Regions from separate parts of the Kribbella sp. NPDC049584 genome, predicted to be linked through region 1. Evidence: riboswitches for the same ligand, from Rfam matches in the RefSeq annotation. Region 1 holds a riboswitch; the other holds the start of a gene.
The links. A riboswitch is a leader RNA that binds a small molecule or an ion and turns the genes downstream of it on or off. The one in region 1 is predicted to bind glycine.
Positions count from the first base shown of each region.

Region 2: it holds a riboswitch for glycine, as region 1 does, so the genes downstream of both, AB0J62_RS31190 (L-serine ammonia-lyase) here and gcvP (aminomethyl-transferring glycine dehydrogenase) in region 1, are expected to answer to the same signal.

Region 1 is NZ_JBFAPF010000009.1:190,989-199,278, reverse strand. Features, by position in the region: gene AB0J62_RS28340 (small basic family protein) at 1-310, shown strand, start outside; gene AB0J62_RS28335 (DUF881 domain-containing protein) at 312-1,262, shown strand; gene gcvH (glycine cleavage system protein GcvH) at 1,293-1,676, shown strand; gene AB0J62_RS28325 (FHA domain-containing protein) at 1,803-2,339, shown strand; gene AB0J62_RS28320 (MerR family transcriptional regulator) at 2,398-3,048, shown strand; gene AB0J62_RS28315 (bifunctional nuclease family protein) at 3,109-3,600, shown strand; gene AB0J62_RS28310 (MerR family transcriptional regulator) at 3,918-4,424, shown strand; gene AB0J62_RS28305 (dihydrodipicolinate synthase family protein) at 4,451-5,344, shown strand; glycine riboswitch at 5,360-5,449, shown strand; gene gcvP (aminomethyl-transferring glycine dehydrogenase) at 5,538-8,290, shown strand, end outside.
Region 2 is NZ_JBFAPF010000011.1:49,626-57,915, reverse strand. Features, by position in the region: gene lysX (bifunctional lysylphosphatidylglycerol synthetase/lysine--tRNA ligase LysX) at 1-502, shown strand, start outside; gene AB0J62_RS31210 (hypothetical protein) at 580-1,464, shown strand; gene AB0J62_RS31205 (hypothetical protein) at 1,466-2,080, opposite strand; gene AB0J62_RS31200 (helix-turn-helix transcriptional regulator) at 2,212-3,042, opposite strand; gene AB0J62_RS31195 (SDR family oxidoreductase) at 3,145-3,837, shown strand; gene AB0J62_RS31190 (L-serine ammonia-lyase) at 3,850-5,223, opposite strand; glycine riboswitch at 5,304-5,394, opposite strand; gene AB0J62_RS31185 (alpha/beta fold hydrolase) at 5,720-7,129, shown strand; gene AB0J62_RS31180 (hypothetical protein) at 7,133-7,360, opposite strand; gene AB0J62_RS31175 (aminopeptidase P family protein) at 7,553-8,290, opposite strand, start outside.

The DNA.
Region 1 (8,290 bases):
GATCGGGGTCGTGGTCGGTCTGCTGGTCGCGCCCGATGTGCCGGACTGGGCCCAGCCCTACCTGCCGATCGCGGTCGTGGCCGCGCTCGACGCGGTGTTCGGCGCGCTCCGGGCGTTCCTGGACGGGATCTTCGACGACAAGGTGTTCGTCGTGTCGTTCGTCTCGAACGTGCTGATCGCGGCCCTGATCGTGTACCTGGGCGACCAGCTCGGCGTCGGCTCGCAGCTGTCGACCGGCGTGGTCGTCGTCCTCGGCATCCGCATCTTCACCAACATGGCCGCCATCCGGCGCCACATCTTCCGGGCCTGACATGGCTGACGACAAACCCGGCAAACCCGACAAGCCCGAGCCGGCGACCAAGCCTGAGCAGGCGAAGCCTGAGCAGGCGAAGCCTGAGCCGGTGAAGCCTGAGCCGGTGAAGCCTGAGCCGGTGAAGCCTGAGCCGGTGAAGCCTGAGCAAGCGGCCAAGCCTGAGCCGGTCGAGTCGCCGCAGCCGGTGACGCCGACCCCGATGCCCAAGCCGAAGACGCCCAACCTCGCGCTGCGGCGGCTCAAGGCCGGGTTCAAGCCGTCCCGCGGGCAGGCGATCGTGGCCGTCGTCCTGGCGCTGGTCGCCTGTGTGGCCGTGGTCCAGGTGCGGGTGAACCGGGCCGACGACGGCTACCAGAACGCCCGCCGCGAGGACCTGATCGCGATCCTGGACGGCCTCGGCCAGAACACCCGCCGGCTGGAGAGCGAGATCGCCGACCTGGAGGAGCGGAAGAACTCGCTGTCCTCCAGCGCGGACAAGGCGCAGACGGCGCGCGAGCAGGCCGAGGCCCAGGTCCGCACCCTCGGCATCCTCGCCGGTACGCTGCCCGCGACAGGTCCCGGTGTCCGGATCACGCTGAACGACCCGCAGGGCAAGATGACCTCGAGCAACCTGCTGGACGCGATCGAGGAGTTGCGAGATGCCGGTGCCGAGGCGATCCAGATCAACGGGTTGGTCCGGGTGGTCGCCAGCACCGACTTCGTGGACGACCCACCGGGGATCCTGATCGACGGCCAGAAGGTCAACTCGCCGTACGTGATCGAGGCGATCGGGGATTCGCACAACCTGGCCGAGGCGGCCAACTTCCCCGGCGGCCTGGTCAGCGAGGTGACCGGTCCGCAGGTGGGCGGAACGGCGGAGGTGAACGAGCTGACGACGGTCCCGATCGCCGCCTTGCACGCGCCGCAGGAGCATCGTTACGCTCGCCCGGCGGCCAGCCCGACCAAGTAGCTGTTGTCCTTGAGTGAAAGAGGAACGAAGGTGTACCCCGAAGATCTGAAGTACACAGCCGAGCACGAGTGGCTGAAGGCCGGCAGCGACGGACCGGTGCGGGTCGGCATCACCGACTTCGCCCAGGACCAGCTCGGCGACATCGTGTACGTGCAGCTGCCCGAGGTCGGCAGCACGGTGCGGGCCGGCGACGCCTGTGGTGAGCTGGAGTCGACCAAGAGCGTGAGCGACCTGTTCGCCCCGGTGAACGGCACCGTGACCGCGGTGAACGAGGCGCTCGCCGACCAGCCGGACCTGGTGAACAGCGACCCGTACGGCGAGGGCTGGCTGCTCGACATCGAGGTCGAGGACGCGGCCGAGGTCGCCGCGCTGATGGACGCCGATGCCTATCAAGGACAGCTCGACCAGAGCTGATAGGTTTTGGGGCCTCAACCGCTGGTCGAGGGTTGAGGCCTCTCATCTTGTTCCAGCACGTCACACTGTTCATACGGGGTCTATCGAAAACGTCGCCGGACACCCGGCGATCGGGAGGATCACAGCATGCCGTTCTGCAACCAGTGCGGGCACGAGAACTCCGAGGGCAGCCGGTTCTGCTCGCAGTGCGGAGCGATGCTGCCTGGCGCCGACCGCCCGGCGGCAGCACCGGCGACCCCTCAGCCGACACCGGGCGTCACCGACACCGCGATGCTGACGCCGATCGGCGCCGAGCCGGAGCCGGAGCAGACCGGTGAGCCGCTGTCCGCCGACGACGAGGCCGCTGTCGGCGCACTGCCGGCCGGGTCGGCTCTGCTGATCGTCCAGCGCGGCCCGAACGCGGGCAGCCGGTTCCTGCTCGACGTCGACGTCGTCACCGCGGGACGCCACCCGGACAGCGACATCTTCCTCGACGACGTCACCGTGTCCCGCCGGCACGCGGAGTTCCGCCGCGATCCGTACGGCGTGAAGGTCCGCGACGTCGGCAGCCTCAACGGCACGTACGTCAACCGTGACCGGATCGACGAGGTCCAGCTGAACAACGGCGACGAGGTCCAGATCGGCAAGTACCGGCTGGTGTACTACGCCAGTGGCCAGGCCTGATCCGAGCGCCGCTGATTCCACGGCCGGAGGGCCGGCGGACGGTCGTGGCATCGGTCAGGTGCTGCAGCTGCTGCAGGCCGAGTTCGCCGACGTCACGATCTCCAAGATCCGGTTCCTCGAGGCCGAGGGTCTGGTGACGCCTGCCCGCACGGCGTCGGGGTACCGCAAGTTCAGTGCCGCCGACGTCGAGCGGCTGCGTTACGTGCTGACCGCGCAACGCGACCAGTACCTGCCGCTGAAGGTGATCAAGGAACATCTCGGTGCGATCGACCGCGGCCTGCATCCGGCCGCCGCGGGTCCACCGGTCGCGCCGAGCTCGCTGCCGCAGACACCCGGCCAGCCGGTCGCCGAGGACTTCGCCGATTTCGGTGCCTCGGGCACCGAGCTGCGCTTGACCCGGGACGAGCTGCGGGCCGCCGCCGGTGTCTCCTCGGAGTTGCTCGGTGAGCTGGAGAGCCACGGCCTGGTGGTGGCCAGCGGCAACCACTACACCGGCGACGCGATCGTGATCGCCCAGGTCGCCGCGGAACTTGCCGGGTACGGGCTCGAGCCCCGGCACCTGCGTGCCTTCCGTACGGCGGCCGATCGGGAGGTCGGGCTGATCGAGCAGGTCACCGGCCCGCGCCGTACCGACCAGACCGCGGAGCTGGCCGCCCTGACCGTTCGGCTGCACACCGCACTCGTCCGATCCCGCCTGCCGCGTCCGTGACGGAGTCCACAGCCAACTGCCGGGGCACCTCGGGGCTTCCCCGCGGAGTAGGCTGAAGGTGTGCGCGAAGTCGACGTGGTCGGAGTCCGGGTTGAGATGCCCTCGAGTCAGCCGATCGTGCTGCTGAAAGAGGTCGGCGGAGAGCGGTACCTGCCGATCTGGATCGGGGCCGCAGAGGCCAGTGCGATCGCGTTCGCCCAGCAGGGCATGGAGCCGCCCAGGCCGTTGACCCACGACCTGTTCGCCGAGACCATCCGCGTGCTCGGGCACACGCTCAGCCAGGTCCGGATCGTGAACCTGAACGACGGGGTGTTCGAGGCGATCCTGGTCTTCGACGACAAGACCGAGATCTCCGCGCGGCCGTCGGACTCGATCGCGCTCGCATTGCGTACCGGCACCCCGGTGTTCTGCGCGGAGGAGATCCTGGCCGAGGCCGGGATCCCGGTCCCGGAGAGTGAGGAGGCCGACGACGAGGTGGTGGAGGAAGAGGAGGTCGAGCGGTTCCGGGAGTTCCTCGACCAGGTGACTCCGGAGGACTTCGACAAGAGCTGACACCCGGGGTTTTGGCCCCGAGTGGTACAAGAGCGGCTTGGTAACGATTCGTACGGCGGTCGCGACACGCTCCCGGCTCGGTGCGGTTGTCGTTGACCCGGTTGGGGCGGCGGCTTACCGTGAAGGAGTCGTGGGGTGCTGTCACTCCACGCAGATGGCTCGTTCCAGTCGGTATCCAGGGAGGCTCAGGCGTGACACGCACCGGCGACACGGATCTGACGGCGCAGTCGACGTCCGACGCGCACGCCGAGGCTGTGGCAGCCGCTACGGCCACCGCCGGCGTCCAGGGTCTGCTGTTCGACGACGACCTGCGGCCGATGCCGGAGGATGTCGGGTTCCGCGGCCCGACGGCCTGCGCCGCGGCCGGGATCACCTACCGGCAGCTCGACTACTGGGCGCGGACCGGTCTGGTCTCGCCGTCGGTTCGCCCGGCGACCGGTTCCGGGACGCAGCGGTTGTACGGCTTCCGTGACGTTCTGTTGCTGAAGGTGATCAAGCGGCTGCTCGACGCCGGGATCTCGCTGCAGCAGATCCGGACCGCGATCGCGCACCTGAGCAAGCGTGGGTTCGACGACCTCACCCAGATCACGCTGATGAGCGACGGCGCCTCGGTGTACATGTGCTCCTCGCCCGACGAGGTGATCGATCTGCTGGCCGGCGGCCAGGGCGTGTTCGGTATCGCGCTCGGCGGCGTCTGGCGCGAGGTCGAGGGCTCGCTCTCCGAGCTGCCCACGGAGCGTGCCGATGGTCACGACGAAGGCGACTCCGACGGCCACGCCGGCGATGAGCTCGCCGCCCGCCGTCGCGCGCGGATGACCGGCTGACCGGGTTCTGCCCTTAGATTTGCTCTGTGCGCCCACTCACTGCTGACTCGCTCCGCGGTGTGTGGGCGACTTTGTTGCTGCCGCTGAACGCGGACGACTCGATCGACTTCGCCCGGCTCGAGTCCCAGGTCGCCGTACTCGCGTCCTCCGAGGTGGACGGTCTGTACGCCCACGGGACGGCGGGGGAGTTCCAGACGCTGACCGAGGACGAGTTCGACCGGATCAACTCGGTGCTTGCCGCGGCGGGTAAACCGTTCCAACTCGGGGCCAGCCATCCGTCGGCGCAGGTGCAGCTGTCGCGGGTTGAGCGGGCAGCGAAGTTGGCGCCTGGAGCGATTCAGGTGATCGTCCCCGACTGGCTTCCGCTGAATGCTCGTGAGCTGTTGACCTTCCTCCAGCGAGTGGCAGACGTCGCGGGAGACGTGCCGCTTGTCCTGTACAACCCGCCGCATGCGAAGACGGCTGTGGCGCCGCGGCAGCTGTGTGAGCTCGCCGAGGCGGTGCCGAGTCTGATCGGGCTGAAGACTGCGGGCGGCGACAAGGCATGGTTCGACGAATCGACCAAGTCCGGGCTGGCCATCTTCGTGCCGGGGCACTTCCTGGCGAGTATGTCGTTACTCGGTGCGCAGGGGAGCTACTCGAATGTCGCCGCACTGTCGCCCACCGGCGCCGTACGGACCGGTCATGATCTGGATGTCGAGCGCCGGATCGCGGAATTCTTCGCGGAGCATGTCTCCCCGCTGCAGAAGATCGGGCTGTCGAACCCTGCGCTGGACAAGTTCCTGGCCGCGGTCGGGGACTGGGCCGACGTCGGTACCCGGGTCCGCTGGCCGATGCAGTCCGCGACGGCGGACCAGGTCGAGGCGGCGAAGCCGACCGCCCGGCGACTCCTGCCCGAACTGTTCCCGGATTGCTGGTAGCCTCGTTTCAGCCGCACACAGCACTCGGGAGAGACCCGTGTCATCGGGCGCCGAAGGGGCAATTCCTCCCCGGAACCTCTCAGGCCCATGGACCGAGTGCCACAGGCGACTCTGGAGCGCCAGTTGCTGACCTCAGCACTGTGGGTGACAGAGGGGGAGGCGACCGGAAGCATTGTCAGCAACGGAGCCTCTGATGACCGAACTGTCCGCAATCTTTGCCGACCGCCACATCGGGCCACGCCCGGACGAGGTCGCACGCATGGTGCAGCTGCTCGGGTACGCCGACGTCGACGCACTTGTCGATGCCGCCGTACCGGACTCGATCCGGTCGGCCGAGCCGCTCCGGCTGCCTGAGCCGGCCTCCGAGGTCGACGCGCTGACCGAGCTCCGCCAGCTCGCGGCCCGCAACAACGTCGCGACCTCGATGATCGGCCAGGGGTACTACGGCACGTTCACGCCGTCGGTCATCGTGCGGCGACTGGTCGAGAACCCGGCTTGGTACACCGCCTACACGCCGTACCAGCCCGAGATCTCCCAGGGCCGCCTCGAGGCGCTGCTCAACTTCCAGACCGTCGTCTCCGACCTGACCGGTCTGCCCACCGCGAACGCGTCGCTGCTCGACGAGGGCACCGCGGCCGCCGAGGCGATGACGCTGGCGCACCGGTCCAACAAGAAGAGCAAGTCGGACCGCTTCCTGGTCGACGCCGACTGCTTCGCCCAGACCGTCGCCGTCGTCCAGACCCGGGCCGAGGCACTCGGCATCGAGGTCGTCGTCGCCGACACCACCGAGGGCCTGCCCGAGGGCGATTTCTTCGGTTTCCTCGTGCAGTACCCGGGCTCCAACGGCGTCGTCCGCGACCTCAAGCCGCTGATCGAGGCGGCGCACGAGCGCGACACGTTGGTTGCCGTCGCCTCAGATCTGCTCGCGCTGACGTTGCTCGAGGCACCGGGTGAGGTCGGCGCCGATATCGTCATCGGTTCCTCGCAGCGCTTCGGCGTACCGCTGTTCTACGGCGGTCCGCACGCGGGCTTCATGTCCGTGCGGTCCGGTCTGGAGAGGTCGTTGCCCGGTCGTCTCGTCGGCGTATCGGTCGACGCCGACGGTGCCCCGGCGTACCGACTGGCGCTGCAGACCCGTGAGCAGCACATCCGCCGCGAGAAGGCCACCTCGAACATCTGTACGGCGCAGGTCCTGCTGGCGGTCGTCGCCTCGATGTACGCCGTGTACCACGGGCCGGATGGCCTGAAGGCGATCGCCGACCGGGTGCACAACTATGCCGGCAAGCTCGCCGCGTCGCTGCGGGCAGGCGGGGTCGAGGTCGTGCACGACGACTTCTTCGACACCGTGCTCGCCCGCGTGCCGGGTCAGGCCGCCGACGTGGTCGACGCGGCCCGGCAGAACGGGATTTGGCTGCGGCTCGTCGACGCGGACCACGTCGGCATCTCCTGCGACGAGAAGACCGATGTCGCCACCCTCACCCGCGTCTGCCAGTCCTTCGGCGTGCAGTACGACGACACGCTCGGCGCTGCTGCGATCGCAGTACCGCGGACGACGGAGTACCTGACGCACCCGGTGTTCAACACCCACCGGTCCGAGACGGCGATGCTGCGGTACCTGCGCAAGCTGTCCGACAAGGACTACGCGCTGGACCGCGGGATGATCCCGCTCGGCTCTTGCACGATGAAGCTGAACGCGACCACCGAGATGGAGCCGGTCACCTGGCCGGAGTTCTCGGACGTGCACCCGTTCGCGCCGATCGAGGACGCTGCCGGATACGTGACGCTGATCGGTCAGCTCGAGCGCTGGCTCGCCGAGGTCACCGGGTACGCGAAGGTCTCGATCCAGCCGAACGCGGGTTCGCAGGGTGAGCTCGCCGGGCTGCTCGCGATCCGCGGGTACCACCGGGCCCGGGGCAACGAAGACCGCAACGTCTGCCTGATCCCGGCGTCCGCGCACGGCACCAACGCCGCCTCCGCGGTGATGGCCGGGATGAAGGTCGTCGTTGTCAAGGGCAACGATGACGGCACGATCGACCTGGACGACCTGCGGGCCAAGGCTTCCGAGCACGCGTCGAAGCTGGCGGCGATCATGATCACGTACCCGTCGACACACGGTGTCTACGAGGAGAGCGTCCGCGAGGTGTGCTCGATCGTCCACGAGCACGGCGGCCAGGTGTACGTCGACGGCGCGAACCTGAACGCGCTCCTGGGGCTGGCGAAGCCCGGCGAGTTCGGCGGCGACGTCAGCCATTTGAACCTGCACAAGACGTTCTGCATCCCGCACGGCGGTGGCGGTCCGGGTGTCGGACCGGTCGGTGTCGCGGCGCACCTGGCGCCGTACCTGCCGAACCATCCGCTGCTCGACCAGGCCGGTCCCGAGTCCGGCGTCGGCCCGATCAGCGCGGCGCCGTTCGGATCCGCGGGTGTGCTGGCGATCTCGTGGGCGTACATCCGGATGATGGGCGCCGAGGGCCTGACCGCGGCGACCAAGACCGCCGTGCTGAGCGCGAACTACGTCGCGAAGCGGCTCGAGGGCGCGTTCCCGGTCCTGTACACGGGTGAGAACGGCCTGGTCGCGCACGAGTGCATCCTGGATCTGCGGCCGATGACCAAGGAGACCGGGATCAGCGTCGACGACGTCGCGAAGCGGCTGATCGACTACGGTTTCCACGCGCCGACGATGTCGTTCCCGGTCGCGGGCACGCTGATGGTCGAGCCGACCGAGTCCGAGGACCTGGACGAGCTGGACCGCTTCTGCGACGCGATGATCGCGATCCGGCACGAGATCGACCGGGTCGCGGCCGGCGAGTGGCCGGCCGCGGACAACCCGCTGGTGAACGCGCCGCACACCGCCGAGTCGGTCATCAACGACAAGTGGGAGCACGCCTACACTCGCGAGGATGCCGCGTTCCCGCGCTCGGTGGACCGCGCCTCGAAGTACTGGCC
Region 2 (8,290 bases), on a different contig from region 1:
GGACGTCGATGCGGGCACCCCGGTCGAGCGACTGCGCGAGATCTGCGCGGAGCACGGCGTGCACACGACGTTCGAGATGTCGGCCGGTGAGCTGGTGCTGGAGCTGTACGACGAGCTCGTCGAGCCGAACACGACGTTCCCGACGTTCTACACCGACTTCCCGCTGGAGACCTCACCGCTGACCCGCAACCACCGCTCCGATCCGCGACTGGCCGAGCGCTGGGACCTGGTTGCCTTCGGCGCCGAGATCGGTACGGCGTACTCCGAGCTGGTCGACCCGGTCGAGCAGCGACGGCGCCTGACCGAGCAGTCGTTGAAGGCGGCCGCGGGCGATCCCGAGGCGATGTCGCTGGACGAGGACTTCCTGTCGGCACTCGAGTACGCGATGCCGCCGACCGGCGGTCTGGGCATCGGCGTCGACCGGGTGATGATGATGCTGACCGGCCAGAACATTCGAAGCACGTTGGCGTTCCCGTTCGTACGTCCCGCCCCTAGGGACTGACGGGTACCCTTACTGCTTCAGGGGTGAGGGGCGAGGTGGGGGTGGGGATGAGGCGCTGGGCTGCGCTTTGTGTTGGGGTGGGACTGCTGGCGGGGTGCGCCGCGAAGCCGGGGCCTTCGCCGACTGCTCCGTCGGCTCCGGCCAGTGCCGTACCGGCGCCGGCGTCGTCGGTTCCGCCCGCGGGGCCGTTGGATACGGCGGCGTACCAGGCCGAACTGACCCGGATCGACCAGGTACTGGCCGGACCGGCCTCGAGGCTGACGCGCGTCCGCACGGCCGAGGGACTGAGTGACGCCATGAATACGCTGGCGGAGACACTCAACACGGTCTCGGTGCGGCTGGCCGCGATCAAGGTGACACCGCGACTCGACGCAGCCCACTCCTTGCTGCAGGTGCGCATCGGCGTGGCCGCTACCCAGCTGACCGGCCTGGCGGACGAGACCGAGGACGACGCGCGGTGCGGAGGCGTCGCGTACACCTCGCAGAATGTCCAGCGTCAGCTGCGCACCAATCTCAGCTCCGCTCTCACGCTGCTGCAACAGCTCAAGCTGACCTTCGGCAAGACGCTGCCCGACCCCGGTCCCGCACCGGAGCAGGTTCGCCCGGACAGCGGCGATGTCCTGGCTCGGCGGGGTCCGGACGGAACCGGACAGCTCAAGATCACCAACGGCACGGCGAAGGACGTCGCGGTCTCGATCGTCACCGACGGCCAGCCGCCCGGCCGCCCGCAGGTGATGATCTACATCCGGGCGACCAAGTCCACCGCCGTGAAGGGGATCGGCGGCGCCTACCACCTCTACTTCAAGAGCGGCACCGACTGGGACCCGGACAAGCGCAAGTTCCGCGCGGACTGCGCCTTCAAGAAGTTCGACCAGACCTTCGGCCGCAACCAGGGCTGGCAGGTGAACCTGCAGCCCATGCGCGGCGGCAACGCCGACACGACCGAGGTCGAGGCCTACTGACCTAGAGCCCCAGCTTGTCCAGGAGGCCGCCGAGGAGACCGCCGAGGCCGCCACCACCGGGGGGATCGGGTGTGGTGGGCGGGCTGGTCGGGGTGCTGCTGGTCGGCGGCGGCTCGGTCGGGGTGGACGTCGTCGGTCGCCGGCTGGGCACGGTGGTCGGGTGGGCGCTCGGCAGCGTGGTCGCCGCGGTCGGCGGCACAGTCGGCGGCACGGTCGGTGGCCGCTCGGTCACCACCGTCGTCGGCCCGGTCGTCTCCAGGATCTGCGGGGTGGGCGTACCGGCGGTGATCGCGCGATAGCCCGTCGTCGTCAGACCGGTCGGCAGCTGGACCTCGCCCGGCTTGGTTGCTGTCGGCAACTGCGTCGGTACGGCGCTGGGCGTCGTACCCGAGGACGGCACCGCGGTGCGCGGGATCGCCGGCAGGTTCTGCGTCGGCCGGCCGGGCTCGATCCCGGCGACCGGGCTGGCCGGTTGCGGCCCGCGGCCCCAGAACCCGAGCAGAACGAGCACGAGGCAGCCGAGCAGCAGTAGGCAGGCGCCGGCTGCCGCCTGCCGACGGCGCCGCGGGTTCTGCCAGGGCGGGCGGCGGGAGGCCGTGGCAGAGATGGGCTTCACAAGGCCCGCAGGTTATCGGTCGAAGAGTCGATTCAAACAGCCCTTGGAAGAAATTGAACGAAAGAACTGCAGATTCCAGTAATTACGAACCGCCTACGCGACCGTAGGAATGCAGTGCGTTAGCTGACTGCTCAGGTCAGCGCCTGCAGGCCGATGACGGACAGCAGCCGCAGCTTTTCGGCCGCGTCCGTATTCGGCGCGGCGGTGTACACGACCATGCGCAGATCGCTGCCCGGGACCGCGAGCACGTCACAGTCGATCGTGAACGCACCGACCTCGGGATGCCGGATCGTCTTCTGCTCGGACCGGTGGAAGCCGACGACCGGCTGGTCCCACAGCCGCGCGAAGTCCTTGTCCCGGGCGCGAAGCTCGTCGATCAGCGTCCGGAGGTCGGGGTCGTGCGGGTAGCGTGCGAGCGATGCCCGCAGATCCGTCACCATCGCGGTCCGGAAGTCCCGCTGCTGCTCAGGTGTCTGTACGACGCGATCGCCGGGCGCGACGAAGTGGCGGTAAATGATGTTGCGGTCCCGCCCGCGCCATTCGGACGGATCGCCGATCACGGCGGCGAACAGCGGGTTCCAGGTGATGATCGTCCAGGCGGCGTCACACACGCACAGCGGTGCGCCGTCGAGCTGGTCGACGATCCGCTGCACACCGGGCGGGATGTACGCCGACAGCCGGCCGGGCGACGGCTCGACCTCGCCCGCGAGCACGAACAGATGGTTGCGCTCGGCATCGGACAGCCGCAGCGCCCGGGCCAGCGCGGTCAGCACCTGCGCGGACGGTGAGTCCGACCGGCCCTGCTCGAGCCGGACGATGTAGTCGACCGACAACCCGGCGAGCTGGGCCAGCTCCTCGCGCCGCAGCCCCGGCGCGCGCCGCTTTCCACCAGCAGGCAGTCCGACCTGCTCCGGGGTCACGCGATCGCGCCAGGCGCGCAGCGTCCTACCGAGCTCAGCCATACCCCCAGTATTCCGCGCCGACTCCCCGGAAGCCTGGTACTGCCATTCCCTAGGACATCGCGGGTACTACCTGGGCGAAGTCGGCGGCGGGAGGGTGAAGGCATGACCACGACACTCATCACCGGGGCGAACAGAGGCCTCGGGTACGAAACCGCCAGGCAGCTGATCGCGGCGGGCCACACTGTCTACCTCGGCGCCCGCGACCCCGAACGCGGCAAACAGGCAGCCGCGGACCTCGGAGCGCAGTACGTCCAGTTGGACGTCACGAGCGACGAGTCCGTCGACGCGGCTGCGCAGCAGCTGGATTCACTCGACGTGCTGATCAACAACGCCGGCATCCCCGGTCCACGCAAGGAGATCCGGGATCTGACCGCCGACGTCTTCCGCGAGGTCTTCGAGCTGAACGTGTACGGCCCGGTGCGAATGATCCACCGCTTCCTGCCGCTGCTCGAGCGCAGCGACAACCCCGTCATCGTGAACGTCTCGAGCGGTCTCGGCTCGATCGCCACGGCGGTGGATCCGGACGTGGTGAGCAACGTGCCCGTCTGGGTACCCGCGCCGGCGTACGGCTCTTCGAAAGCAGCGCTCAACATGCTGACGGTGCAATACGCGCGGCAGCTGCCGAACCTGCGGATCAACACCGTCGACCCGGGCTACACCGCGACCGACTTCAACGGCCACAGCGGCTACCAGAGCGTCGAGGAGGGCGCGGAGATCATCGTGCGGCTCGCGCAGATCGATCAGACCGGCCCGACCGCGGAGTACCTGAGCCTGCACGGCACCGTGCCGTGGTGATCAGAGCAGCGATCAGCACTCGATGACGTTGACGGCCAGGCCGCCGCGGGACGTCTCCTTGTACTTGATCTTCATGTCGGCACCGGTCTCGCGCATGGTCTTGATGACCTTGTCGAGCGTGACCACGTGGACGCCGTCGCCGTGCATCGCCATCCGGGCCGCGTTGATCGCCTTGACCGACGCCATCGCGTTCCGCTCGATGCACGGGATCTGCACCAGGCCGCCGACCGGGTCACAGGTCAGCCCGAGGTTGTGCTCCATCGCGATCTCGGCGGCGTTCTCGACCTGTTGCGGCGTACCGCCGAGGACCTCGCACAGACCCGCGGCGGCCATCGAGCAGGCGGATCCGACCTCGCCCTGGCAGCCGACCTCGGCGCCGGAGATCGACGCGTTCTCCTTGTAGAGCACGCCGATCGCGCCGGCGGTCAGCAGGAACCGGACGGCACCGTCCTCGGTCGCTCCCGGCACGAACCGCCGGTAGTAGTGCAGTACGGCGGGAATGATGCCCGCGGCACCGTTCGTCGGGGCGGTGACGATCCGGCCGCCGGACGCGTTCTGCTCGTTCACCGCGAGTGCGAACAGGTTGACCCAGTCCATCACCTTGAGCGGGTCCACCGACCACGGGTCCTGGCTGAGCTTCTTGTGCAGGGCGTGCGCCCGGCGCGGCACCTTCAGCCCGCCGGGCAGGATGCCCTCGGTCTCGCAGCCCTCGCGGACGCAGTCCTGCATGACCTGCCAGATCCGCAGGAGGCCGTCGCGGATCTCGTCCTCGGTCCGCCAGGCCAGCTCGTTCGCGAGCATCACCTCGCTGATCGACAGCTGCGACTCGCGGCAGCGGTCGAGCAGCTCCGCGCCGGTGGTGAACGGGTACTTCAGCGGGGTCGTGTCCAGCACGATCCGGTCGCCCGCCGCGGCGTTCTCGTCGACGACGAATCCGCCTCCGACCGAGTAGTACGTACGCTCCCGCAGTACTGCGCCGGTCGCGTCGCGGGCGCTGAAGATCATCCCGTTCGGGTGGTACGGGAGCGCCTTGCGGCGGTGCATGACCAGATCGGTGTTCTCGTCGAACGCGATCTCGTGCTCGCCGGCCAGCACGATCCGGCCGCACTCACGGATCGTCTCGACCCGGGCGTCGACCGAGTGCGTGACGACGGTCTCGGGGTCGGCGCCCTCGAGGCCGAGCAGGACGGCCTTGTTGCTGCCGTGACCGTGCCCGGTCGCGCCGAGCGAACCGAACAGCTGGGCGTGGACGGTCGCCGTCGCGGCCAGCAGGCCGTCGTCGGCGAGGCCGAGAGCGAAGGTGCGGGCGGCACGCATCGGTCCCACGGTGTGGGAGCTCGACGGGCCGATCCCGATACTGAACAGGTCGAAGACGCTGATCGCCATCGTGTGGAGGTTCCTTCCGGTCGCCGTTGACCGTTTGGTGTCCTCCCCGCTCTGTTGGACCCGACGTCCTCCAGAGATGCCTCGCCCGTGCGGTGAAGGTGCCTGAGAGATTCTTGGGGAGAGTTGCTCCTACGGCGCCCGGGTCCAGGGTGCGTCTCCCGATCTCACGCCGTAGCGAGCAGGTGCTCGGCGGAGTGCCTCGGTGCGCTGGAGCGGAGGGTTCGATGTGGTTCATCGTGCCCTTCGCTCCAGTGCAGCGAGGCGCCCGCCGGGCGCCGCGCAGTAGGCGTGAGATCGGGAGACGCGCCCTCGCCCAGGACTCTCCCGCACGGGTTCATGCGGCTGTTGAGTTGACTGACGGTCTGGACGGTACGGCGGTGGGGTCGGCATCGTCAATCCGGCCGCCCGGACCCCAGCAAGCCCTCAGGCCGTGATCGGGGTCAGGCGGGGTTCGTCCCTGATGCCGGTAGCAAGCGATTGCCCAAGGATCGTTCGCATGAAGTTCATCCGACGCGCCCTGGCCGGCGCTGTAGTTCTCGGCGTCGCGGCGGCCGGGCTCACGACGTCCGCCTCCGCGACCACAACCCAGGTGCACTGGGCCGACTGCAAACCGGAAGGGCACGACGATCCCGCTCTGGTGAAGGGCTCGCAGTGTGCGACGCTCCGACTACCTGTCGATTGGCGGGACCCGAACGGACCGACCTTCGACCTCGCGATTGCCCGCCGTACTGCGAAGGGCCACCGGGTCGGGGTGCTCGTCTTCGGACCGGGCGGGCCCGGGGACTCCGGGGTCGACCGGATCAAGACCGGGATGACGCGGTTCAGTGCGGACCTGCAGGACCGGTTCGACATCGTCAGCTTCGACCCGCGGGGCGTCGCGCGGAGCAATCCGGTGCAGTGCTCGGCCTCGCTGCTCGCGAAGCAGCCGTCGCCGATCATCACGAGCACGGCCGAGTTCACCGCGACAATCAGCTATAACCGGCAGCTCGCGACGGACTGCCGCGAGCACACCGGTCCGCTCTACGACCACATCGACACGTGGCAGACGGTGCGCGACGTCGACGCGGTACGCAGGGCGCTTGGCGAGTCCACGATCTCGTTCCACGGCAGCTCGTACGGCACACTGCTCGGAGCGCAGTACGCCGAGACGTACCCGAACCGGGTCCGCGCGATGGTGGTGGAGAGCGTGATCGACGACGGCTCACCCACAACGAAGTCATTCCTAGACGTCCAGGCAGCCGCAGCGCAGGACTCGTTCGACGAGTTCGTGAAGTGGTGCGATGCGTCGGCAAGCTGTGCGCTGCACGGGCAGGACATTCATGCGCTCTGGGCTGGACTACTGGCTCGGTCGAGTGATCCGTTCAAGCTGAGCTTCCAGGTGTTCCGCCTGCTCTACGACCCGGAATGGTCCGCGCTGGCCGAGACGCTGAAGGAGATGAACGCCGCTTCGGTTACCGCCGCGCCGACCGGGCTGGCGCAGTACCCGTTGGCGGTGTTCTGTCAGGACTGGAACCTTCCGGTCAAGGACTACCGCGAGTACGCCGCACATCTGCAGCGGCTGGCCCGCAACAACCCGGATATGCGCTACCCGGGTCAGCTGATGGCCGTGTCGATCTGTCTGGGTGCACCGAAGGCGAACAACCCGCAGCACGTGCTGAAGGTGCACGGGCTCAAGACGCCGGTGCTTCTGGCCAACGCGATCCACGACCCGGCCACGCCGTACGGCATGGCGCAGAGCGTGCAGCGTCAGCTCGGCCGGTCCGGAGTGCTGCTCACGTACGAGGGCTGGGGACACGGCAGCTACAACTCGAGCCCGTGCATGCGGACCACGATCGACAACTACCTGATCGCGCGTGAGGTACCGAAGCGCGGCAGCAGTTGCGCCGCCGTACCGCCGGTCGGCTGAAGCTCAGACCGGTACGCCGGTGACTTCGAGGACGCGGTCGAGCTGGTCCCCGCGGACCAGCCGGCCCGTCATCAACCGAAGCTCGCTGCAGGCGGTCTCGAGCGCCTGCGCCTGGGTCCGGCAGTTGTCGACGAACCAGAACGGGTCGTCGGGCTGCGGATCATCGGCGTCGTCGATGTCGGCGTACCAGTGCCGACTGCCGTAGTGCACTACTCGCACCCGTAGATTCATGATGACTACTCCCCGTACCCGGGGATCCTGGGTCCCCCCTGGCCCCAGTCGGGGCCGCCTCGGCCTGGCGCGTGCTACGCGGCCCCCCACTAGCCACGCGCCCGGCCGAGTTCGACCCTCCCCCGCCCTGTACATCGTGCTGGGCGGGCGAGTGTTACCGGTTGTGACGGTTAATTTTGAGCGATCGCTTGATCACTTCAGGTGTGATTTGGTCCACTGCTCCAGGCCGTCGGTGGTGATCGGCAGGTCCTCGGTGAGGATCTCCAGCCGGTCGGAGTGCACGACGACGTTGTCCTCGATCCGGATCCCGATGCCGCGCAGTTCCGGGGGCACGGTCTCGTCGTTGGGGTGGAAGTACAGCCCCGGCTCGACCGCGAGCGCCATCCCGGCCTCGATGGTGCCGGCGAAGTACGCCTCCGGACGCGATGCGTCGCAGTCGTGTACGTCGAGGCCGATGTAGTGGCCCGTCCCGCAGACGATGTAGCGGCGGTGCTGCTGGCCGTCCGGGCCGAGCAGTTCGTCGATCGACGCGTCGAGCAGACCCCAGTCCCGCAGCCCTTCAGCCAGCACTCGCAGCGCCTCGTGCTGGAAGGCGCGGTACGGCGCTCCGACCTTGACGGCTTCCAGTGATGCGAGCTGTGCCTTGTGCACCAGGTCGTGTACCTGCCGCTGGGCAGCGGTGTACTCGCCGGTCGCTGGGAACGTCCGCGTCACGTCCGCGGTGTAGAGCGTGCGCGTCTCGACACCCGCGTCCAGCAGGATCACGTCGCCCTCGTTGACCGGGCCGTCGTTGCGGACCCAGTGCAGCACCGGTGCGTGGTTGCCAGCAGCAACGATCGACGCATAGCCGACGCCGTTGCCGGCGGTCCGCGCGCGCCGGTCGAACGTGCCCTGCAGCCAGCGCTCGCCGCCGCCACGAATCGCCTCCGG